Regions from separate parts of the Pseudomonas sp. P1_A1 genome, predicted to be linked through region 1. Evidence: predicted binding sites of a transcription regulator. Region 1 holds the regulator's gene; the other holds the start of a gene.
The links. Region 1 encodes sigma-54, which starts transcription at its own class of promoters, with help from an activator protein. Its sites were predicted from a motif close to ANTGGCATNNANNTTGCTNT; they were not measured.

Region 1 (11,961 bases):
TAAAGGTCAGTTCGTTGAGGTCGAGGGCAGCGCCCAGGCTCTACGGGTATTCGGCCTGCTCAACTTCAACTCCATTGGCCGCCGCTTGCGCCTGGACTTTTCCGACCTGTTCGGCAAAGGCCTGAGCTATGACCGGGTCAAAGGGCTGTTGGTCGCGAGCAACGGGGTCTACGTGACCCGTGAGCCGATCCGGCTGACCGGCCCGTCGAGCAATCTGGAACTCAACGGCACCCTGGACCTGGTGGCTGATCAGGTCGATGCCAAGTTGCTGGTGACCTTGCCGGTGACCAACAATCTGCCGATTGCCGCGCTGATCGTCGGTGCACCGGCCGTCGGCGGGGCGCTGTTCCTGATCGATAAGTTGATCGGTGACCGCGTGGCGCGCTTTGCCAGCGTCAGATACACGGTCAAAGGTCCGTGGAAAGAGCCGAAAATCACCTACGACAAGCCTTTTTGAATTCTTTTTGAAAAAGCACTCTTTGGGCCTATGGAGTAGCATGTTTTCATGCGACGCCGATTACCCCTGTAGGAGCTGCCGCAGGCTGCGATCTTTTGACTTTAAAAGTCAAGGTCAAAAGATCGCAGCCTCGTTTCACTCTGCAGCTCCTACAGGTATGCGTAGATTTCACATAGGGAATAGGCCATGTCTGTAGCAGTCATTCAAATGGTCAGCCAGAGCGACGTGCTGGCCAATCTGGCCCAGGCCCGTCGTCTGCTTGAGCAAGCGGCGTCCGGTGGCGCGCGGCTTGCCGTGCTGCCGGAAAACTTCGCTGCCATGGGCCGTCGCGACATTGCCGACATTGGCCGCGCCGAAGCGCTGGGCGAAGGCCCGATCCTGCCGTGGTTGAAACAGACCGCCCGCGACCTCAAGTTATGGATAGTGGCCGGCACGTTGCCGTTGCCGCCGGCGGATCAACCGATGGCCAAAGCGCATGCGTGCTCGTTGCTGGTCGATGATCAAGGCGAGACCGTGGCGCGGTACGACAAGCTGCACCTGTTCGACGTGGACGTGGCGGACAATCGCGGGCGTTATCGCGAATCCGATGACTATGCTTATGGCAGTGGCGTGGTGGTTGCCGATACGCCGGTCGGTCGAGTCGGCCTGACGGTGTGTTACGACTTGCGCTTTCCGGAGCTGTACAGCGAATTGCGTGCAGCCGGCGCGGAATTGATTACCGCCCCGTCGGCCTTTACCGCGGTGACCGGCGCGGCCCATTGGGACGTGCTGATTCGCGCGCGCGCCATCGAGACTCAATGTTACGTGCTCGCGGCCGCCCAGGGTGGCACTCATCCGGGACCGCGAGAAACCTTTGGTCATGCCGCGATAATCGACCCATGGGGGCGCGTGCTGGCACAACAGGATCAGGGCGAGGCCGTGCTGCTGGCCGAGCGCGACAGCAGCGAACAGGCGTCCATCAGGGCGCGGATGCCGGTGTCCACTCACCGGCGCTTTTTCTCGCAGGGCGCTCAGCGACCTGCATCAGAACGACGAATTTAAGGCGTAAAGCATATGAGCGAGTTGTTGTCCTCTGTCAGTGAACACCTTCTGGCGCCCGGCGGCGTAACGATCGAGAGCCTGCAAGGTGTGCTTGGCGATCTGGCCGGCCCGGGCATCGATGCCGCCGACCTGTATTTCCAGGGGCAGATTTCCGAGTCCTGGGCGCTGGAAGACGGGATCGTCAAGGAAGGCAGTTTCAACCTCGACCAGGGCGTCGGCGTGCGTGCGCAATCGGGTGAAAAAACCGGTTTCGCCTACAGCAATGCGATCACCCTCGAAGCGCTGGGCGCGGCGGCCCGTGCGGCCCGTTCGATCTCCCGGGCCGGGCAGAATGGCACCGTGCGGGCGTTCACTACCCAGGATGTCGCTCAGTTGTACGGGCCGGGCAACCCGCTGGAAGTGATGACCCGCGCCGAGAAAGTCGAGCTGCTCAAGCGCATCGACGTGGCGACCCGCGCCCTCGACCCGCGTATCCAGCAAGTCACCGTAAGCATGGCCGGGGTCTGGGAGCGGATTCTGATCGCCTCCACCGACGGCGGCCTGGCGGCGGATGTGCGGCCGCTGGTGCGTTTCAACGTCAGCGTGATCGTCGAGCAGAACGGTCGTCGTGAGCGCGGCGGCCATGGCGGTGGCGGTCGTACCGATTACCGTTATTTCCTCAGCGAAGACCGCGCCATGGGCTATGCCCGTGAAGCGTTGCGTCAGGCACTGGTGAATCTGGAAGCGATCCCGGCGCCGGCCGGTACGTTGCCGGTGGTGTTGGGTTCGGGTTGGTCCGGCGTGTTGCTGCACGAAGCCGTCGGTCACGGTCTGGAAGGCGATTTCAACCGCAAGGGCAGTTCGGCCTACAGCGGGCGCGTGGGCGAGATGGTTGCATCGAAGCTTTGCACCATCGTTGATGACGGCACCCTCGCCGGCCGCCGAGGTTCGCTGAGCGTCGACGACGAAGGCACGCCGACCGAGTGCACTACGCTGATCGAAAACGGCGTGCTCAAAGGTTATATGCAGGACAAGCTCAACGCGCGCCTGATGGGCGTGGCCCGCACCGGCAACGGTCGTCGCGAATCCTACGCGCACCTGCCGATGCCGCGCATGACCAACACTTACATGCTCGGTGGTGAAAGCGACCCGGCGGAAATCATCGCCTCGGTGAAAAAAGGCATCTACTGCGCCAACCTCGGCGGCGGTCAGGTGGACATCACCAGTGGCAAGTTCGTGTTCTCCACCAGCGAGGCGTACCTGATCGAAGACGGCAAGATTACTGCCCCGGTCAAAGGCGCGACGTTGATCGGCAACGGGCCGGAAGCCATGAGCCGGGTGTCGATGGTTGGTAACGATCTGGCGCTGGACAGCGGCGTGGGAACGTGTGGCAAGGATGGGCAGTCGGTGCCGGTGGGTGTCGGCCAGCCAACGCTGAAAATCGATGCGATCACCGTGGGTGGCACAGGATCGTAAGGGGCTCTTGAAAACGTGAAGCTTCGGGTGAGTTGCGAGGCAACTCACCCGATTCGGGACTTAACGCAAACCGCGTTGAGTCTCGTCCAGCTCACGGATGTACTTGAAGATTTTACGGCTCGAAGCCGGTGGCTTGTTGGTCGCCAGTTCGTGCTGGGCCTGACGGATCAGGGAGCGCAATTGTTGACGATCGGCCTCCGGGTAATCGACGACGAACTTCTCCAGGACGGCGTCGTCGCCTGCGATCAAGCGATCGCGCCAGCGTTCCAGGCCGTGGAAACGTTCGTTGTACTGCCGGGTGGAGGCATCGAGTTGATCGAGCAGAGTGAGAATGGCGCCAGTGTCCTGATCGCGCATCAGCTTGCCGATAAACTGAAGGTGCCGTTTACGCGCGATGTTCGCGGTGTGCTTGGGCGCATCGGCCAGAGCCCGGCGCAAAGCGTCGGTCAACGGCAGTTTTGCCAGCAGGTCAGGCTTGAGTGTTGTAAGGCGCTCGCCGAGGTCAACCAGAGCATGCAGCTCGCGTTTGACCTGGGATTTGCTTTTTTCTCCCGTATCGAGGGAGTCGTCGTAAGAATCAACCATGGTGGCCGTCCGCAAAGAAACGCCGCCATGATAACCAGTCGGGGGCCGCTTGTCCGGCCCGGTCGCTCGATGACCGTTACCGAAAGCAGAATTTGAGTGGAGAACAGCATGAGTGCAGTTGAAAGCGTCGGCCCACAAGCGTTGCCGGCACTGCAAGAGCAAGTCGAGCAGATCATTGCTGAAGCCAAGCGCCAGGGCGCCAGTGCCTGTGAAGTGGCGGTGTCGCTGGAGCAGGGCCTGTCGACCACGGTGCGTCAGCGGGAAGTCGAAACCGTTGAGTTCAACCGCGATCAGGGCTTTGGCATCACCTTGTATGTAGGGCAGCGCAAAGGCTCGGCCAGCACCTCGGCCAGTGGTTCGGAAGCGATTCGCGAAACCGTCGCTGCTGCGCTGGCGATTGCCAAGCACACGTCTGAAGACGAAGCCGCAGGCTTGGCGGATGCCGCGCTGATGGCCAAGGAACTGCAGGATTTCGACCTGTTCCACCAATGGAGTATCACACCGGAGCGAGCCATCGAGCAGGCCCTGGCCTGTGAAGCGGCCGCGTTTGCCGCCGACAGCCGGATCAAGAATGCCGACGGCACCACCCTCAGCACTCATCAGGGTTGCCGTGTGTACGGCAACAGCCACGGTTTTATCGGCGGTTACGCTTCGACCCGTCACAGTCTCAGCTGTGTGATGATCGCTGAAGCCGATGGCCAGATGCAGCGCGATTACTGGTACGACGTGAACCGTCAGGGCAACCTGCTGGCCTCCCCGGAGAGTATCGGCCAGCGTGCCGCACAACGGGCGGCGAGCCGTCTGGGTGCGCGCCCGGTGCCGACCTGCGAAGTGCCGGTGCTGTTTTCCGCGGAACTGGCCGGTGGCCTGTTCAGCAGTTTTCTCTCGGCGATTTCCGGCGGCAGTCTGTATCGCAAATCGTCGTTCCTCGAAGGCACGCTGGGGCAGAAACTGTTCCCGGAGTGGCTGACCATCGACGAGCGTCCGCACTTGATGCGTGCTTTGGGCAGCTCTGCCTTCGACGGCGATGGCCTGGCGACCTACGCCAAGCCGTTCGTGGAAAACGGCGAGCTGGTGTCCTACGTGCTTGGCACCTATTCCGGTCGCAAGCTGGGCATGCCGAGCACCGCCAATGCCGGCGGCGTGCACAACCTGTTCGTCACCCATGGCGACGAAGATCAGGCGGCCTTGTTGCGCCGCATGGGTCGTGGCCTGCTGGTCACTGAATTGATGGGGCAGGGCCTGAATATGGTCACTGGCGATTACTCCCGTGGCGCGGCGGGTTTCTGGGTCGAGAACGGCGAGATCCAGTTCGCGGTCCAGGAAGTGACCATCGCCGGCAACATGCGCGACATGTTCAAGCAGATCATTGCGGTCGGTAATGACCTGGAATTGCGCAGCAACATTCGCACCGGTTCGGTGTTGATCGAGCGGATGACGGTGGCGGGCAGCTAAGCTGCGATTGCTGCACAAAAAAAACGCGCCACCCCATCGGGTGGCGCGTTTTTTGGGTCATTGGATCGCAGCCCGTAGGAGCTGCCGAAGGCTGCGATCTGTTGCTGTTTATTCGCCTTCGTCGAAGTAATTGTTAATCAACTTCACCAATGCCTGCAGCGCCTCGTCAGCCTGCTCGCCTTCGGTACTCAGGTGGATTTTGGTGCCCTTGCCAGCAGCCAGCATCATCATGGCCATGATGCTTTTGCCGTCGACTGCGGTTTCTGGCGTTCGTCCTACCCTGATCGTGCAATCCTTGAACTGACCGGCGACTCCGACAAATTTGGCAGACGCGCGGGCATGCAGGCCCAGCTTGTTGATGATTTCGATTTCCAGAGCAGGCATCGCGATGTGAATCCTTTAGCTGAGGTCGCGGTGGCGAACCTGGACGTTCTTCAGGGATTGTTGCAGGACCTGGCCCAGACGTTCGGTCAGGTAGACAGAGCGGTGATGCCCGCCGGTGCAACCAATGGCAATGGTGACATAGGCGCGGTTACTGGCGGCAAAGCGGGGCAGCCACTTGAGCAGGTAGGAGGAAATGTCCTGGAACATCTCTTCAACATCCGGCTGCGCCGCCAGGTAGTCGGCCACTGGTTGATCGAGCCCGGACTGTGCCCGCAGCTCCGGTTTCCAGTAAGGGTTAGGCAGGCAGCGCACGTCGAACACCAGATCGGCGTCCACCGGCATGCCACGCTTGAACCCGAAAGACTCCACCAGAAACGCAGTACCGGGCTCCGGCTGATTCAGCAGGCGCAGCTTGATGGTGTCGCGCAACTGATACAGGTTCAGATTGGTGGTGTTGACCTTGAGGTCGGCCAGATCGGCGATCGGCCCCAGCAGATTGGTTTCGTCCTCTATCGCTTCCGCCAGCGATCGATTGGCGCTGCTCAGCGGGTGACGACGGCGTGTTTCCGAGAAACGTTTGAGCAGGGTTTCTTCGTCGGCGTCCAGGTACAGCACATCGCACTGGATATGCCGGCTGCGGACTTCTTCCAGCAGTTCGGGAAACCGTGACAGATGACTCGGCAAGTTGCGCGCATCGATGGACACCGCCACCAGCGGTTGTGCCAGTTCGGTATGAATCAGCGCACGCTCGGCCAGTTCCGGCAGCAGACCGGCAGGCAGGTTGTCGATGCAGTAGTAGCCGTTGTCCTCGAGAACATCGAGGGCAGTGCTTTTACCTGAGCCGGAGCGGCCGCTGACGATGATCAGGCGCATGATTAGTGACCGTTTTGCTCGTCCAGGACAACCTGATACAAAGCTTGGTTGCTTAGGGCGCTGCGCAGTTTTTCACGCACCTCCTTGCGATCAAGCATGCTGGCGATCTGGCGTAGCAGTTCCAGGTGCGCATCGGTGGCTGCTTCCGGGACCAGCAGTACAAACAGCAGGTCAACCGGGGCGCCGTCGATGGCGTCGAAATCGATGGGTGCATCCAGGTGCATCAAGGCACTGATGGGCGATACGCAGCCCTTGAGACGGCAGTGGGGGATGGCGATACCGTTGCCAAAACCGGTGGAACCGAGTTTTTCACGGGCGACCAGACTCTCGAAGACATCCTGCATGGCCAGATCCGGCACTTCGCGATGGATGAGGTTGGCAATTTGCTCGAGGGCTTTCTTTTTACTGCCGCCCGGCACGTTCACCAGGGAACGGCCGGGGGTCAGGATGCTTTCAAGTCGGATCATGGGTTGGGAGTGTTAACGACCGGTCGCGCCCTGGAGGAGGCTCTGGGTCTTTTCCTTATGCTTTTTGAGTTGTTTATCCAGCTTGTCGGTCAGTGCGTCGATCGCTGCGTACATATCGGTATGTTCCGCGTTAGCGACCACCTCATTGCCGGGAATATGCAGTGTGGCTTCGATTTTCTGCTTGAGCTTTTCGACCGTCATCGTGACCTGCACGTTGGTGATCTTGTCGAAATGCCTCTCTAATCGTTCGAGTTTTTCGCCGATGTAGGTGCGAAGAGGTTCGGTCACTTCCAGTTGGTGTCCACTGATGTTGACTTGCATACAGCTTCTCCTTCGTTGCCAGTGCATAAAGCGGTAGATCAGATGATCTACCACTGGAACGCTGTGGCGTGGCTCTACATCAACCGCTTGCGTTCGCTCGAAGGCGCGATTCCCAGGGATTCGCGGTACTTGGCGACGGTGCGGCGAGCCACCTGAATGCCTTGTGCCTCCAGTAAACCAGCGATCTTGCTGTCACTCAACGGCTTTTTCTGATTTTCCGCGGCAACCAGTTTTTTGATGATCGCGCGGATCGCCGTGGACGAGCATTCACCGCCTTCGGAGGTGCTGACGTGGCTGGAAAAAAAGTATTTCAGTTCATAGATGCCCCGTGGGGTATGCATGAATTTTTGCGTGGTCACCCGTGAAATCGTCGATTCGTGCATGCCCACCGCTTCGGCGATGTCATGCAGCACCAACGGTTTCATGGCCTCGTCGCCGTACTCCAGGAAGCCGCGTTGATGCTCGACGATCTGGGTGGCCACTTTCATCAGGGTTTCGTTACGGCTTTGCAGGCTCTTGATGAACCAGCGAGCCTCCTGCAGCTGATTACGCATGAAGGTGTTATCAGCGCTGGTATCGGCGCGGCGTACGAAGCCGGCGTATTGGGCGTTGACCCGCAGGCGCGGTACCGACTCCTGGTTCAGCTCCACCAGCCAGCGCTCGTTGTCCTTGCGCACGATCACGTCGGGAACGACGTACTCGGCTTCGGTGGACTCGATTTGCGAACCCGGGCGCGGGTTGAGGCTCTGGACCAGTTCGATCACCTGGCGCAGTTCGTCTTCCTTGAGCTTCATGCGGCGCATCAGCTGGCTGTAGTCGCGGCTGCCGAGCAGGTCGATGTAATCGGTGACCAGGCGCTTGGCCTCGGTCAGCCAAGGGGTCTTGGCGGGCAGTTGGCGCAGTTGCAGCAGCAGGCATTCACCGAGGTTGCGGGCGCCGATACCGGCGGGCTCGAATTGCTGGATGCGGTGCAGGACGGCTTCGATTTCGTCCAGTTCGATGTCCAGTTCCGGATCGAAGGCCTCGAGGATTTCCTCGAGGGTTTCGTCCAGATAGCCCTGATTGTTGATGCAGTCGATCAGGGTCACGGCGATCAGGCGATCGGTGTCGGACATCGGTGCCAGGTTCAGTTGCCAGAGCAAATGGCTTTGCAGGCTTTCACCGGCCGAAGTACGGGTGGTGAAATCCCACTCGTCGTCATCGTTGCTCGGCAGGCTGCTGGCGCTGGTCTGGTAGACGTCTTCCCAGGCGGTATCGACAGGCAATTCGTTGGGAATGCGCTCGTTCCAGTCGCCTTCCTCAAGGTTATCCACCGTCGGGGCGGTTTCCTGGTAGGAGGGTTCCTGAATGTCGGCGTTGGGTTGCTGTTCGGCTTTGTCGGCCAAGGGGTCGGCATTATCGAAGTCGTCGCCTTCTTCCTGGCGTTCGAGCATCGGATTGGACTCCAGGGCCTCCTGGATTTCCTGTTGCAGGTCCAGGGTCGACAATTGGAGCAGGCGGATGGCCTGTTGCAGCTGCGGTGTCATCGTCAGCTGCTGGCCCATTCTCAAGACTAGCGATGGTTTCATGGCAGGGGCTTAACACCTTATTCGCCGGCGCACATGCGCCATCCACTACAGGGCGCCGAAGCGCCAAACATAAGCAAATTATATGCCTGAAACTGAAGTGTTTGCCTAGAGCGCTGTAACAATAAAAAACTATTGATTTTTTATTGAGACGAGCACCGAGGCGACTGACCAGGCACCTCAGCGCTTACAGGCGGAACTCATGGCCCAGATACACTTCCTTGACCAGTTCATTGGCCAGGATGGTGGCGGAGTCGCCTTCAGCGATCAGCTGGCCATCGTTGACGATGTAGGCGGTTTCGCAGATGTCCAGGGTTTCACGGACGTTGTGGTCAGTGATCAGCACGCCAATGCCTTTGGCCTTGAGGTGATGGATGATCTGCTTGATGTCGCCCACCGAGATCGGGTCCACGCCGGCGAAGGGTTCGTCGAGGAGGATGAATTTCGGGTTGGTGGCCAGTGCCCGGGCGATTTCCACCCGACGGCGTTCACCACCGGACAGGCTCATGCCAAGGCTGTCGCGGATGTGGTGAATGTGAAATTCCTGCAGCAGGCTTTCCAGCTCTTTGCGGCGACCGGCCTTGTCGAGCTCCTTGCGGGTCTCGAGGATGGCCATGATGTTGTCGGTCACCGACAGCTTGCGGAAGATCGACGCTTCTTGCGGAAGATAACCGATACCGGCCTTCGCGCGCCCATGCATCGGCTGGTGGCTGACGTCCAGGTCATCGATCAGTACGCGACCCTGATCGGCCTGTACCAGGCCCACGATCATGTAGAAACAGGTGGTTTTACCGGCGCCGTTGGGGCCAAGCAGGCCGACGATCTGGCCGCTGTCGATGGACAGGCTGACGTCACGCACGACCTGGCGGCTCTTGTAGCTCTTGGCCAGATGCTGAGCTTTCAGAGTTGCCATTACTGGGCCTTTTGCTCGTCGGTTTTCTTTTTCGGCTGGATCACCATGTCGATGCGCGGACGCGTCTCGGTGACTTTGTTACCCGTGGCGCGACCGGCGCTCGCAAGTTTCTTGACCGTGTCATAGACGATTTTCTCGCCCTGGGTGGTGTTGTTGTCCTTGTCGACAACTTTGGCCTTGTCGATCAGTACGACGCGGTTTTGCGCGGCGTGATATTGGATGGTCACGCCCCAACCCTGAACAGGCTTGGTGTCGCCAGCTGTTTGCAATTGCTCGAAGTACGCCAGGTTGCCCACCGAGGTCACCACGTCGATGTCGCCAGTCGGGGTGCGAGTGATGGTCACGGTGTTGCCGGTGACCTTCATCGAGCCCTGAGTGATGATCACGTCACCTTTATAGGTGGCAATACCATTCTTGTCGTCCAGCTGGGCGTCGTCGGCCTGGATGCGGATAGGCTGCGCTTGATCGGTCGGCAGAGCCCAGGCGCTCACGCTTCCCAGTGCTGCGCTCAGACCGAGCAAAATAGGGAGGGTTTTAACGAGCCTCATACTGTCCTCTTACGTTCGATAGCAGGTGTATCCTGCTTTCTTTCAAGTACGCTTTCATTCCGTTGCCTGTCGATACACCGCCGGCGCCGTCGATTCTAACGGGTTGATCGGTCTGCGCATATTGCTGCTGCGGGAACACTGTCATACGGGTGGTGGTAATCAGGGTTTTACGGTTTTTTTCGTCGAAACGCGTGATACGTACCGAGTCGATCAGCTCGACCTGGGTGCCGTCCGGATTGACTTCACCGTGTTCGCTCTGGACGTGCCAGGGGAATTCGGTGCCGCGAAACATGTTCAGGTCAGGGTTGGACAGCAACGTCACTTCCGTCGCCTTCAGGTGTTCGACCTTGTCGGATGTCATTTCATACTGCAATTTGCCGTCCGGCAGGTACTGCACGCTGTGGGCGTTGGTGGCGTAATAGTCGATCATGGTTTCATCGACATGCGCCACTGGCTTGTCGAGGAAGCGTTCCGGGCTGATATTCCAGTAGCCGACCGCAGCGAATAGCGCCGCGATGCAACCGAATATCAGGATGTTGCGAATCTTTTTGCTCAGCATGATGGGCTCACAGGTATGCGGCGTTGGCCGCATCGAGGCGGCCCTGGGCGCGCAGGATCAATTCGCAGAATTCGCGCGCGGCACCCTCGCCGCCACGGGCCTGGGTGATGCCGTGGGCGTGCTCGCGCACAAAGCTGGCGGCGTTGGCCACGGCCATGCCCAAGCCTACGCGGCGAATCACCGGCAGGTCCGGCAGGTCGTCGCCGAGGTAGGCCACTTGTTCATAGTTCAGGTTGAGTTGGGCAAGAAGCCCGTCGAGCACCACCAGCTTATCTTCTCGTCCCTGGAACAGGTGTGGAATGCCGAGGTTCTTGGCCCGTCGTTCGACCACCGGGGTCTTGCGTCCGCTGATGATAGCGGTCTGCACGCCGGCTGCCATCAACATCTTGATGCCTTGGCCGTCGAGGGTGTTGAAGGTCTTGAATTCGCTGCCGTCTTCGAGGAAGTACAGGCGCCCGTCGGTCAGCACGCCGTCGACGTCGAATACCGCCAGTTTGATCTGTTTGCCGCGTTGTAGCAGGTCCGTGCTCATTACATTACTCCAGCGCGCAGCAAATCGTGCATGTTCAAGGCGCCGACCGGGCGGTCTTCGCTGTCGACCACGACCAATGCGTTGATCTTGTGGTCTTCCATGATTTTCAACGCCTCGGCAGCCAGCATCTCGGCACGTGCGGTCTTGCCGTGGGCGGTCATGACCTGCTCGATGGTGGCGCTGTGGATGTCGATGCTGCGGTCCAGGGTGCGACGCAGGTCGCCGTCGGTGAAGATCCCGGCAAGTTTACCGTCGGCCTCCAGAACCACGGTCATGCCCAGGCCCTTGCGGGTCATTTCCATCAATGCGTCCTTGAGCAAGGTGCCGTGCTGAACCTGCGGCAGCTCTTGCCCGGCGTGCATGACGTTTTCCACTTTCAGCAGCAGGCGTCGGCCAAGTGCGCCGCCTGGGTGGGAAAAGGCGAAATCTTCAGCGGTAAAACCGCGGGCTTCCAGCAGCGCCACCGCCAGGGCATCGCCCATCACCAGAGCGGCGGTGGTCGATGAGGTTGGCGCCAGGTTCAGCGGGCAGGCTTCGTGCTCGACGTGAACGTTGAGGTTGACCTCGGCAGCCTTGGCCAGCGCCGAGTCGGGATTGCCGGTGACGCTGATCAATTTGATGCCCAGGCGCTTGATCAGTGGCAGCAGGGTAACGATTTCATTGGTGGAGCCGGAGTTCGACAGTGCCAGGATGATGTCGTCACGCGTGATCATGCCCATGTCGCCGTGGCTGGCTTCGGCTGGGTGCACGAAGAACGCCGTAGTGCCGGTGCTGGCCAGGGTGGCGGCAATCTTGTTGCCGATGTG
Region 2 (11,961 bases), on a different contig from region 1:
CTTATTGCTCGCGAGCCAAGTACCTGCTCGAGAACAAAGGCGTGGCCTTCGAAGAGATCAAGGTCGATGGCAAGCCGCAGGTGCGTGCCGCGATGGCTCAGAAAGCCGGGCGCACGTCCGTGCCGCAGATCTGGATCGGCAGCACCCACGTTGGCGGCTGTGATGATTTGTTTGCCCTGGAGCGCGCCGGCAAGCTCGACGCCATGCTCAAGGCCTGACTGCTTTTAAGAAATAGCCAACCCTACAAGACCCGAGATCAGAAAGGATCTGAGATGACTGACCAACAGAACACTGCAGCTAGCGAAGAAGAAAACGCACCGCAATTCTCCTTGCAGCGCATCTACGTACGTGACTTGTCCTTCGAAGCCCCGAAAAGCCCGGCAATCTTCCGCCAGCAGTGGGAACCGAGCGTCGGTCTGGATCTGAACACCCGTCAGAAGGCGCTGGAAGGCGACTTCCACGAAGTCGTGCTGACCCTGTCGGTCACCGTGAAAAACGGTGAAGAAGTGGCGTTCATTGCTGAAGTACAACAGGCCGGGATCTTCCTGATCAAGAATCTGGACGACGCTTCGATGAGCCACACCCTGGGCGCGTTCTGCCCGAACATCCTGTTCCCGTACGCCCGCGAAACCCTGGACAGCCTGGTGACCCGCGGTTCGTTCCCGGCCCTGATGCTGGCCCCGGTGAACTTCGACGCGCTGTACGCACAAGAGCTGCAACGCATGCAGGCGGCTGGCGAGACTCCGACCGTTCAATAAGCGTTCGATGCCGTAACGAAAAAAGCGCCGTAACGGGCGCTTTTTTCATGGGGCAAACGAACTCGCAGGGGGCCATGATCGTTCCCACGCTCTGCGTGGGAATGCAGCCCGTGACGCTCCGCGTCACACCGGTGGTCCTACTTGAACCCGAGCTGGCGCCAGGCCTCGTACACCGCGATGGCCACGGTGTTGGATAGGTTCAGGCTGCGACAGCCTTCGCGCATGGGCAGGCGCAGGCGTTGTTCGCCGGGCAGGGCGTCGAGCACTTCGGCTGGCAAGCCACGGCTTTCCGGGCCGAACAGGAAGGCATCGCCCTCGGCGAAGCTGGCATCATGGAACGGTCGCGAACCCTTGGTGGTAAAGGCGAACAGCCGAGGGTGGCCGAGGCTTTCCAGACAGCTGGCGAGGTCTGCGTGGCGTTGCAGGGTGGCATACTCATGGTAATCGAGGCCCGCCCGGCGCAGGCGCTTGTCGTCCATCTCGAAGCCCAGCGGTTCGATCAAATGCAGGTGGCAGCCACTGTTGGCGCACAGCCTGATAACGTTGCCGGTATTCGGCGGAATTTCTGGTTGGAAAAGGATGACGTGAAACATGCACGGCTCCGAAGGTAAAGATGAGCAGCATTCTACGCCGCAAGCGGATCCCCGTTCGAAACTATTCCCGCGGGTGATGGGTTCGCTGGCGATTGTCGGGGTGATGGTGGGCCTGATGATCGGTCGTCTGACTGCGCCCGACCCCAGCGTTTTGCAGCAGATCGAGGTGACCAATGATGGGCTGGTGGTGTGGTTCAACAACGAACCCAAAACCCACGGCGAGTTGGTCGACGGCAGTGTTGCGCTGTTGTTCGAGGCTGAAGGCCGTGCACAGAAAGGTCAGCTCAAGCTCAACGGCAAGGACGTGAACTGGCGAACACGTTTGAGTGATGGGGGATTGTTGTTGACGGTGGTGGCGGCCCGGCCCCTGCAGGGCGACTGGGCCGGTAGCGAGGTCGATGATCGCTGGCGGCTGGAGATCCATCTCCGAGAGCAATAAAAGAGGGAATCCCCGGCCTGCCTGTACCAAGGTTCCCAAAACGGGAGGGCTCGCGCATTGCGTCGTGAGCCCGGTGTAAAGAGGGAATCCCCGGCCTGCCTGTACCAAGGACCCCAAAACGGGGTGGGCTCGTCGCTGTTGCGGTATGAGCCCGGTGTAAAGAGGGGAATCCCCGGCCTGCCTGTACCAAGGTCCCCGAAACTGGGTAGTGAATCGAATCACTGATTGGACTATTGCAGGGGGCGTGCCAGTTTTTAATATGTTGAAACGAAAATTCGCTGAGTAGCGCTGAAAGCCCCGTATTCCGGGGCTTTTGTGTTTTTGCGGTATGGTTTTTTCTGCAGATGAGCGCGGGATTTGGGGCGGGGGTTTGTGCGCGATTGCGGTTCACGGTGCATTGCCGCGGTGCATAACCCTAGTTTGTCTACCAAAAAAGATCGCAGCCTTCGGCAGCTCCTACAGGGTTTTGGGTACACCTGTAGCTGCCGAAGGCTGCGATCTTCTCGCTGACGACTAGGTTCTAAAGCCGAATCTAGCCCTCATCCCCCTCATCATCATCCCCACCGTCTACCTTCATCCCCAATTCCTTGATCTTGCGCGTCAAGGTATTACGCCCCCAGCCCAGCAGCACGGCGGCGTCGCGGCGGCGGCCGGCGGTGTGTTTGAGGGCGGTTTCGATCATGATCCGCTCGAAGGCCGGCACGGCGCTGTCGAGCAGGCTCGACTGACCGCGTGCCAAAGCCTGGTCGGCCCACTGGCGCAGCGCCTGCTCCCAGTTGGTCACCGGTGCCGAGTCCTGCGGCAGGCTCAGCAGTTCTGGCGGCAGGTCGCTGATGTGCACTTCGCGACCTGAAGCCATTACGGTGATCCAGCGGCAGGTGTTCTCCAGCTGACGCACGTTGCCTGGCCATGGCAGGTTTTTCAGGTATTCCTCGGTTTCGCTTTTCAGCAGTTTCGGTTCCACCGCCAGTTCTTGCGCGGCGCGGCTGAGGAAGTGCTTGGCCAGGGTCGGGATGTCTTCGCGACGGTCCGACAGCCGTGGAATGTGGATGCGGATCACGTTGAGGCGGTGGAACAAGTCCTCACGGAATTTCCCGGCATGCACCAGGGTTTCCAGATTCTGGTGAGTCGCAGCGATGATGCGTACATCGACCTTCACCGGTGTATGGCCGCCAACACGGTAGAACTCACCGTCCGCCAGTACCCGCAGCAAGCGAGTCTGAGTGTCTGCCGGCATGTCGCCGATTTCATCGAGGAACAGCGTGCCGCCGTCGGCCTGTTCGAAGCGCCCGCGACGCAGGTTGGCCGCGCCGGTGAACGCGCCTTTTTCGTGGCCGAACAGTTCGGACTCCATCAGATCCTTGGGGATCGCCGCCATGTTCAGCGCAATGAACGGCGAGGCCGCCCGTGGGCTGTGACGGTGCAGGGCGTGGGCCACCAGTTCTTTACCGGTCCCGGATTCGCCATTGATCAGCACGGTGATGTTGGAGTGGCTCAAGCGCCCGATGGCGCGAAACACTTCCTGCATCGCCGGCGCTTCGCCGATGATTTCCGGGGTGCGGGTCAGCGTCGGGACGACTTCCAGGCCTTGTTGTTCCTGAGCGTGTTGATTGGCGCGCTTGACCAGGGAAACGGCTTCGTCGACATCGAACGGCTTGGGCAAGTATTCGAACGCACCGCCCTGATAGGACGCGACAGCGCTATCCAGGTCGGAGTGGGCAGTCATGATGATGACTGGCAGCCGTGGGTGTTGTTCGCGAATCCGCGCCAGAAGGTCCAGGCCGCTGGCACCCGGCATGCGAATGTCGGAGATGATCACGTCCGGCTGCTGGCGCGCCAGGCGGCTCATCACGCCATCGGCGCTGTCGAAGCTTTGCGTGGTCATGCCTTCCTGTTGCAAGGCTTTTTCCAGGACCCAACGGATAGAACGGTCGTCATCGACGATCCACACGGTTTCACTACGGCTCATGTCGATGTGGCTCCTTGTTCCAGTGGCAGAAAGATCGAGAACGTGGTGTGGCCTGGATGGCTGTCACATTCGATCAGGCCCTGGTGCTGGCTGATGATGTTCTGGGTAATGGCCAGGCCCAACCCGGTACCGTCCGGGCGGCCGCTGACCATGGGGAAGAAGATGGTTTCCTGCAGCTCGGCGGGGATGCCTGGGCCGTTGTCGATGATTTCGATCTTGGTCACCAGGCGATGGCGCACGTGGCCGATGGTGAACTGGCGCATGGCGCGGGTACGCAAGCTGATGCGGCCAAGGCGCAGCTCGTTCTGGCTGCTGATGGCCTGCATCGCGTTGCGCACGATGTTGAGTACGGCCTGAATCATCTGTTCGCGATCAATCAAGACATCCGGAATGCTTGGGTCGTAGTCGCGCACCAAAGTGATGCAGCCCTGACTTTCGGCTTCCACCAACTGACACACACGCTCCAGCACTTCGTGGACGTTGCACATGGCCAGCGACGGCAGCTTGTTAGAGCCGAGCATGCGATCCACCAGATTGCGCAGGCGATCGGCCTCTTCAATGATGACGTTGGTGTAATCGCGCAGGCTTTCTTCCGGCAACTCACGGGCGAGCAACTGAGCCGCGCCACGAATGCCGCCGAGAGGGTTCTTGATCTCGTGGGCGAGACCGCGCACCAGCATTTTGCTGGTTTCCTGCTTCGACAGTTGTGCCTCTTCCTTGGTGATCCGCAGGAGGCGGTCGCGAGGATGAACCTCAAGCAGCAGCATTGTGTCGCCATTGCTCAGGATTGGCGTCACGGCGTAGTCGACGGTCAAGGTCTGGCCGGTGAGGGCGGTGAGCATCGCTTCGCGCTTGGTGAACGGGTGTGCCTGCTCGACCGCCTGGCGCAGGGAGTTCAATGCTTCGGTGGATTCGGTGAACAACTCACTGATGAACTGCCCATGGCTACGCTGGCCACTGATGGCCAGGAGCATTTCCGCCGCCGGGTTCATGTACTCAAGGCGCAGTTCGGCGTCGAGCAGGATGGTGGCGGTGGTCAGGTTGTCGAGTAGCAAGCGGTGTAGTGCGTCGCTAATGGTCATCAGGACCTCTTTTGGAGCAGGGCATGCGCATGAATAACGCGCCGGTATGAGGAAAATGCAAAAACCAAACCAAGGCTCCGAAAAGAAGCGTTTAGAGCCTGAAACGGGCGTTTTACGCTCGTTTGCATGGCGTTCTGCCAGTTTTTTCGGGTACTTTCGAACCAAAATGGGTTGAAATGTGGATATGGTGCAGATGTTTGCACCAATATAGTGCGCAAACCTGAACGAAGTTAGAAGAAGGGCAAGAAGGCGCTTTTTTCTTCTTCAGGCTTGTCTTTAAGGGGGCATTCCGGCCGTTGGCCGTAGTCGGTGAGGGTGCAGGGTTTGACCTGGCGCTTCTGCGCCAGGGAAATGCGCAGCATGTGGAACGGCTGATTGGCCGTGCGTTCGACGGTGTGGCCCTGTTCGTCGAGGATCTCCACCGACAGGTTGTGACTGCCACGGTCGATATTGCTCAGGGCGAACACCGGGCTGGGGCCGGGTTCGGCAGTGGGGTGGCCGTCCAGCAGCAAACGGTAACGATGACCCCGTTGCAGGCCGGGTTCGCTGGTAACGCTGACGATCAATTCACCGGCACTGCTACGGATCGTGGCATCCGGTTCCGGCACCAGCACCCGAAGCATGTCGTAATGAAACAGGGGGTTGGCCGGGTTTGTTTTCGCAGCGGTCATGGGCGCTGCGCCACTCGGGTTGGCTGACATTCGATTGCTTGTCGCCAACGGCACACGCTTGGCGTTGCGGGTGCCCGGCTGATCGGTGAAAACCCGATTGCCCTGGGCATCGACATAGGTGAAAACTTCGGCCATTGCCGGCAGGCAGACCAGGCACGCGATCAACAGCCAGGCCCTCAAGGTTTATGCACCCGTTGCACGGTGAGCGTCACGGTGGGGCTCTGTTGCACGACGTTTTGCCCGTCGATCACCTGAACCGCGAGGTTATGTTCGCCGCGGTCGATGTTCACCAGTTGCAGGATCGGCACGTTGCTCGGCTGGCCGTAGGGTTGACCGTCCAGTAACAGCCGCAATCGATGAGTGCCTTGCAGGCGTGGATTGATCAATACGCTGACGGTGAACGTGCCGTTGTTGGCGCGCAAGGCTTCTTCGGTGGGCAGGCCGCTCAGCTCCAGCACCTGATAGGCGCTGTGCGGTTGGTCACGGCTACTGGCTTGCGCAGGTGCTACGGGTTCGCTGGGCGACTGACGCTCGACGCTGTTGAGCGGTGGCAATTCGACCGGCCGGGCTTTGACGCCGTCGGGCGGCTGATTGCTGTAGGCGGTATTGCCATTGGCGTCGGTGTACTTATAGATCTGCGCGGCGGCGGGCAGGGCGATCAGTACGAGCAGGCATAACAACAATGAGCGCATTGCAGGCTTCCATTGGCCGTTGGGCAAGTGTCCGGCCCTGTTCCGTTCGTGGCGACTAAGCGCTGAGCATAGAGCACATCAGCGCATGTCGGCAGGCCGGCTCAGCGGCTGGCGCTGCACAACTCGGCGGTGGCGCGTACTTTGGCGAGCTTGCGCAGTGGTGCTTGAGCGCCGGTTTTATTGGCCTTGGCCAGCCAGGACGGGCACTGCGGGTCATTGCGATAAGGGCTGAAATCGGCCAGTTGTTGCAGCAGGCGTTTTTGTAACCGATCAAGTTGCGGGCGGATCTGCCCCACCAGATCCGGGCGAGGATCAGCGGGCGCCTTGCCCTGTGCATGCCAATCAGACAGGTGGGCGTATTGCACCAGTTTGTTGGCCTCGATCTGGGCCGAGAAAAACTGTTCGACGGCTTCATTGCTCAATTTATAGTCAGGAGCCACGGCGGCAGCACCCGCAATTACCTCACGCTCGCGCTGACGATCTTCGACAGGTTTGCCGCTGTCCCATTTGCTCAGTGCGACCTGATCGGCAATCGCCAGGCGCTCCTCGATGGTGCCCAGCAACGGAGCGAGAGCGGCAGGGGCCGGGCTGGCGAAAGCGTTGTTGGCCAGCAGGGCAGTGAGCAAGGCAAGGGATGAGCGTAGGCGCATGGAGGATCTCGACTTTATCGGGTGAAGGCCATGATGCACGCAACCGGGCATCCGATGACAGACGTTCGCCCACAAAAAAGGCCTCCCGAAGGAGGCCTCTCTTTTGTCACGCTGCGTAGTGCAGCGCTACCGGATCAGCAGCTGTAGTACAGCTCATATTCCAGTGGGTGTACGAAGGTACGAACCTTGATTTCTTCTTCGCTTTTCAGAGCGATGTAAGCGTCGATGAAGTCGTCGCTGAAAACGCCGCCTTTGGTCAGGAACGCACGACCTTTGTCCAGCTCTTCCAGGGCTTCTTTCAGGCTGCCGCAAACTTGTGGGATCTCTTTCGCCTCTTCAGGCGGCAGGTCGTACAGGTTTTTGTCAGCTGCATCGCCAGGGTGGATCTTGTTCTGGATGCCGTCCAGGCCAGCCATCAACAGTGCAGCGAAGCCCAGGTACGGGTTGGCTGCCGGATCCGGGAAGCGGGCTTCGATACGGCGAGCGCGAGGGCTGGACACGTAAGGAATACGGATCGAAGCGGAACGGTTGCGAGCCGAGTAGGCCAGCATCACTGGAGCTTCGAAACCTGGGACCAGACGCTTGTAGGAGTTGGTCGACGGGTTGGTGAAGCCGTTCAGAGCCTTACCGTGCTTGATGATGCCGCCGATGAAGTACAGGGCGGTGTCGGACAGGCCGGCATAGCCTTCGCCAGCGAAGGTGTTCTTGCCATCTTTGGCGATGGACAGGTGAACGTGCATACCCGAACCGTTGTCGCCGTACAGAGGCTTCGGCATGAAGGTCGCGGTGCGGCCGTATGCGTCAGCTACGTTGTGTACGCAGTATTTCAGGGTCTGAACTTCGTCAGCCTTGGCAACCAGGGTGTTGAACTTCACGCCGATTTCGTTCTGACCGGCAGTCGCCACTTCGTGGTGGTGAACTTCGATGACCAGGCCCATTTCTTCCATGGCGTTGCACATGGAGGTACGGATTTCGTGGTCGTGGTCGAACGGCGGAACAGGGAAGTAGCCGCCTTTGATGCCTGGACGGTGGCCTTTGTTGCCGCCTTCTACGTCCTGGTCGGACATCCACGAACCTTGTTCGGAGTGGATTTTGAACATCGAGCCGGAGATGTCGGACTTGAACTTCACTTCGTCGAAGATGAAGAACTCAGGCTCTGGACCCACAAATACGGTGTCGCCGATACCGGTCGACTTCAGGTATTCCTCAGCACGCTTGGCGATCGCCCGTGGGTCACGGTCGTAGCCTTGCATGGTCGAAGGCTCGATCACGTCGCAAACCAGGATCAGGGTCGGCTCTTCGGTGAACGGGTCGAGAACGGCAGTGCTGTCGTCCGGCATCAGGATCATGTCGGAAGCTTCGATGCCTTTCCAGCCAGCGATGGAGGAACCGTCGAACATTTTGCCTTCTTCGAAGAAAGCTTCATCCAGCGCATCGCGAGCCGGCATGGTCACGTGGTGCTGAGTGCCTTTGGTGTCCGTGAAGCGCAGATCAATCCACTTGACGTCATGATCTTTGATGAGTTGAACCGACTTCGACATAGTGTCCTCCGGGTGGCTTCGGGCTTAGTAATGGATGCCCTTAAATGTGGGTGATGCCGGCGCGAATACTCTGCCATGGCAACCTGCCTCACAAGGGAGCAAATTGCATGCCAGTGCCTCATCATGGGTTTTTTGCCCCAATATCACGCTTGCAAGAGAGCGGCGCACCATAAAGCGCAAAATATCGCCCTGTAATGTAGCGTCGAATTCCATGAATGACCTGTTTTGGTGCGCGCAAAACCTTCTGCACATTAACTGGTTAAACCTTGAGCAATTTCCGCTATAATCCGCGCCCCCCTTTTTCGGCTGGCCCTGCGCGCGCTGTTTTCATGAAACTAATCGTAAAAGTCTTCCCCGAGATCACCATCAAGAGCCGCCCGGTACGGATGCGTTTCATCCGCCAGTTGGCCAAAAACATCCGTACCGTGCTCCGCGATCTGGACCCGGCCGTGGTGGTGAACGGTGTGTGGGACAATCTCGAGCTGGAAACCCGCGTCAGCGACCCCAAGGTCCTGAAAGAGATGGGCGAGCGCCTGACTTGCACGCCAGGCATCGCGCACTTTTTGCAGATCGACGAGTACCCGCTGGGCGATTTCGACGACATCGTCGAGAAGTGCAAGCAGCACTACGGCGATGCGCTGGCCGGAAAGATTTTTTCGGTGCGCTGCAAGCGTGCGGGCAAGCACCCATTCAGTTCGATAGACATCGAGAAATATGTCGGCAGCCAGTTGCGCCGCCAGTGCGGTGCCGCCGGGATCGATCTGAAAAAGCCCGAAATCGAAGTCCGTATCGAAGTTCGCGACCAACGGTTGTTCGTGATCCATAGCCAGCACAACGGCATCGGCGGTTATCCGCTCGGCGCCCTGGAACAGACGCTTGTATTGATGTCCGGCGGCTTCGATTCCACCGTGGCAGCCTACCAGATCATGCGCCGAGGGCTGATGAGCCACTTCTGCTTCTTCAACCTGGGCGGACGTGCCCACGAATTGGGCGTCATGGAAGTCGCGCATTTCATCTGGAAGAAGTACGGCAGCTCCCAACGCGTGTTATTTGTCAGTGTGCCGTTCGAGGAAGTGCTGGGCGAGATTCTCGGCAAAGTTGATAACAGTCATATGGGCGTCGTATTGAAGCGTATGATGTTGCGCGCCGCATCCAGTATCGCTGACCGGCTGCACATCGATGCGCTGGTCACCGGCGAAGCGATCTCCCAGGTATCGAGCCAGACCCTGCCGAACCTGTCGGTGATCGACTGTGTGACCGATAAACTGGTGCTGCGCCCGCTGATCGCCAGCCACAAGCAGGACATCATCGACACGGCCAACGAGATCGGCACCGCCGATTTCGCCCGGCACATGCCGGAGTACTGTGGGGTCATCTCGGTCAATCCGAAAACCGCGGCCAAGCGCTACCGCGTTGAACATGAAGAGAAAGAATTCGACATGGCGGTGCTCGAGCGTGCGCTCGAAAACGCCAAACTGGTGCCGATCGATCGGGTGATCGACGAATTGGGCCAGGACTTGCAGATTGAAGAAGTCAGCGAAGCGCTGGCGGGCCAGATCATCATCGATATCCGTCACCCGGATGCCGCCGAAGACGACCCGCTGGAGCTTTCTGGCATTGAGGTACAAACGATGCCGTTTTATGCACTGAACGCTCGTTTCAAGGAACTGGACCCTACTCGCCAGTACCTGCTGTATTGCGACAAAGGCGTGATGAGTCGCCTGCATGCCCACCATTTGCTCAGTGAGGGGCATGCCAATGTGCGCGTTTATCGACCGAGCTAAGTGCCCGGGGCTGTTTGCCTGTGGCCTGCGTCACCGGCCCCCCGACACTGCCGTCAAGCTGTAACGGCCATGCCGGACACTACTGTCAATCGCTGCCAAGACTTGTCAGCACACCGAATCCTCTGATCGAGATACACAAGTGATCGAAAATCTACGCAACATCGCCATCATTGCCCACGTTGACCATGGTAAAACCACCCTGGTAGACAAACTCTTGCGTCAATCCGGCACCCTGGAGCGCAACGAGCTCAACGACGAGCGCGTGATGGACTCCAACGACCAGGAGAAAGAGCGCGGTATTACCATTCTGGCGAAAAACACCGCCATCAACTGGAACGGCTACCACATCAACATCGTGGACACCCCGGGCCACGCCGACTTCGGCGGCGAAGTTGAACGCGTAATGTCGATGGTCGACTCCGTTCTGCTGCTGGTTGACGCTCAAGACGGCCCTATGCCGCAAACCCGTTTCGTGACCAAGAAGGCGTTCGAAGCCGGCCTGCGTCCAATCGTGTGCATCAACAAGATTGACCGTCCAGGCGCGCGTCCGGACTGGGTTCTGGACCAGATTTTCGACCTGTTCGACAACCTGGGCGCTACCGAAGAACAGCTGGACTTCAAAGTCGTCTACGCCTCGGCCCTGAACGGTATTGCCGGTCTGGACCACACCGACATGGCTGAAGACATGACCCCGCTGTACCAGTCGATCGTCGACAACGTACCCGCGCCGGCTGTTGACCGTGACGGTCCGTTCCAGATGCAGATCTCCGCTCTGGACTACAACAGCTTCCTGGGTGTTATCGGTGTTGGCCGTATCGCTCGTGGTCGCGTCAAGCCGAACACTCCGGTCGTGGCTATCGGTGCCGACGGCAAGAAGCGTAACGGTCGTATCCTGAAGCTGATGGGTCACCACGGTCTGCACCGTATCGACGTTGAAGAAGCTGCTGCAGGCGACATCGTGTGCATCAGCGGCATGGACTCGCTGTTCATCTCCGACACCCTGTGCCACCCGGACACGGTCGAAGCGATGAAGCCTCTGACCGTCGACGAGCCAACCGTTTCCATGACCTTCCAGGTAAACGACTCGCCTTTCTGCGGTAAAGAAGGCAAGTTCGTGACTTCCCGTAACATCAAGGAACGTCTGGACAAAGAGCTGCTGTACAACGTTGCACTGCGCGTTGAAGAAGGCGACTCGGCTGACAAGTTCAAGGTTTCCGGCCGTGGTGAGCTGCACCTCTCGGTACTGATCGAAACCATGCGTCGCGAAGGCTTCGAAATGGGCGTTGGTCGTCCGGAAGTGATCATCCGTCAAGTTGACGGCGTGAAGCAGGAACCGTTCGAAAACGTAACCATCGACACCCCTGAAGAATCCCAGGGCAAGGTCATGGAAGAGATGGGCCTGCGTAAAGGCGACCTGACCAACATGGTGCCGGATGGCAAAGGCCGTGTTCGTCTGGAATACAACATCCCTGCTCGCGGTCTGATCGGTTTCCGTAACCAGTTCCTGACCCTGACCAACGGTGCTGGCATCCTGACCTCGATCTTCGATCGCTACGACACCATGAAGTCCGGCGACATGTCCGGTCGTCAGAATGGTGTTCTGGTATCGGTAGAAACCGGCAAGGCGCTGACCTACTCCCTGGAAACCCTGCAGGCGCGTGGCAAGCTGTTCGTTGAGCACGGTCAAGAGATCTACAACGGTCAGATCGTTGGTCTGAACAGCCGTGACAACGACATGGGCGTCAACCCAACCAAAGGCAAGAAGCTCGACAACATGCGTGC

Region 2: a site for sigma-54 is predicted at 8,491-8,510, ahead of glnA (glutamate--ammonia ligase). Genes of this name have one in related genera too.

What each region holds. Positions count from the first base shown of each region.
Region 1 is NZ_JBFTZE010000024.1:61,688-73,648, reverse strand. It holds gene AC1D2Q_RS26825 (YhdP family protein) at 1-457, shown strand, start outside; gene AC1D2Q_RS26820 (carbon-nitrogen hydrolase family protein) at 644-1,498, shown strand; gene tldD (metalloprotease TldD) at 1,511-2,953, shown strand; gene yjgA (ribosome biogenesis factor YjgA) at 3,014-3,538, opposite strand; gene pmbA (metalloprotease PmbA) at 3,647-4,993, shown strand; gene AC1D2Q_RS26800 (HPr family phosphocarrier protein) at 5,102-5,377, opposite strand; gene rapZ (RNase adapter RapZ) at 5,393-6,250, opposite strand; gene ptsN (PTS IIA-like nitrogen regulatory protein PtsN) at 6,253-6,717, opposite strand; gene hpf (ribosome hibernation-promoting factor, HPF/YfiA family) at 6,730-7,038, opposite strand; gene AC1D2Q_RS26780 (RNA polymerase factor sigma-54) at 7,113-8,606, opposite strand; gene lptB (LPS export ABC transporter ATP-binding protein) at 8,791-9,516, opposite strand; gene lptA (lipopolysaccharide transport periplasmic protein LptA) at 9,516-10,064, opposite strand; gene lptC (LPS export ABC transporter periplasmic protein LptC) at 10,051-10,623, opposite strand; gene AC1D2Q_RS26760 (KdsC family phosphatase) at 10,631-11,155, opposite strand; gene AC1D2Q_RS26755 (KpsF/GutQ family sugar-phosphate isomerase) at 11,155-11,961, opposite strand, start outside.
Region 2 is NZ_JBFTZE010000020.1:57,116-69,076, reverse strand. It holds gene grxC (glutaredoxin 3) at 1-218, shown strand, start outside; gene secB (protein-export chaperone SecB) at 273-758, shown strand; gene trmL (tRNA (uridine(34)/cytosine(34)/5-carboxymethylaminomethyluridine(34)-2'-O)-methyltransferase TrmL) at 896-1,351, opposite strand; gene AC1D2Q_RS24360 (hypothetical protein) at 1,350-1,790, shown strand; gene ntrC (nitrogen regulation protein NR(I)) at 2,323-3,759, opposite strand; gene glnL (nitrogen regulation protein NR(II)) at 3,756-4,841, opposite strand; gene AC1D2Q_RS24345 (DUF4124 domain-containing protein) at 5,072-5,692, opposite strand; gene AC1D2Q_RS24340 (DUF4124 domain-containing protein) at 5,689-6,204, opposite strand; gene AC1D2Q_RS24335 (chorismate mutase) at 6,306-6,854, opposite strand; gene glnA (glutamate--ammonia ligase) at 6,989-8,395, opposite strand; gene thiI (tRNA uracil 4-sulfurtransferase ThiI) at 8,725-10,179, shown strand; gene typA (translational GTPase TypA) at 10,319-11,961, shown strand, end outside.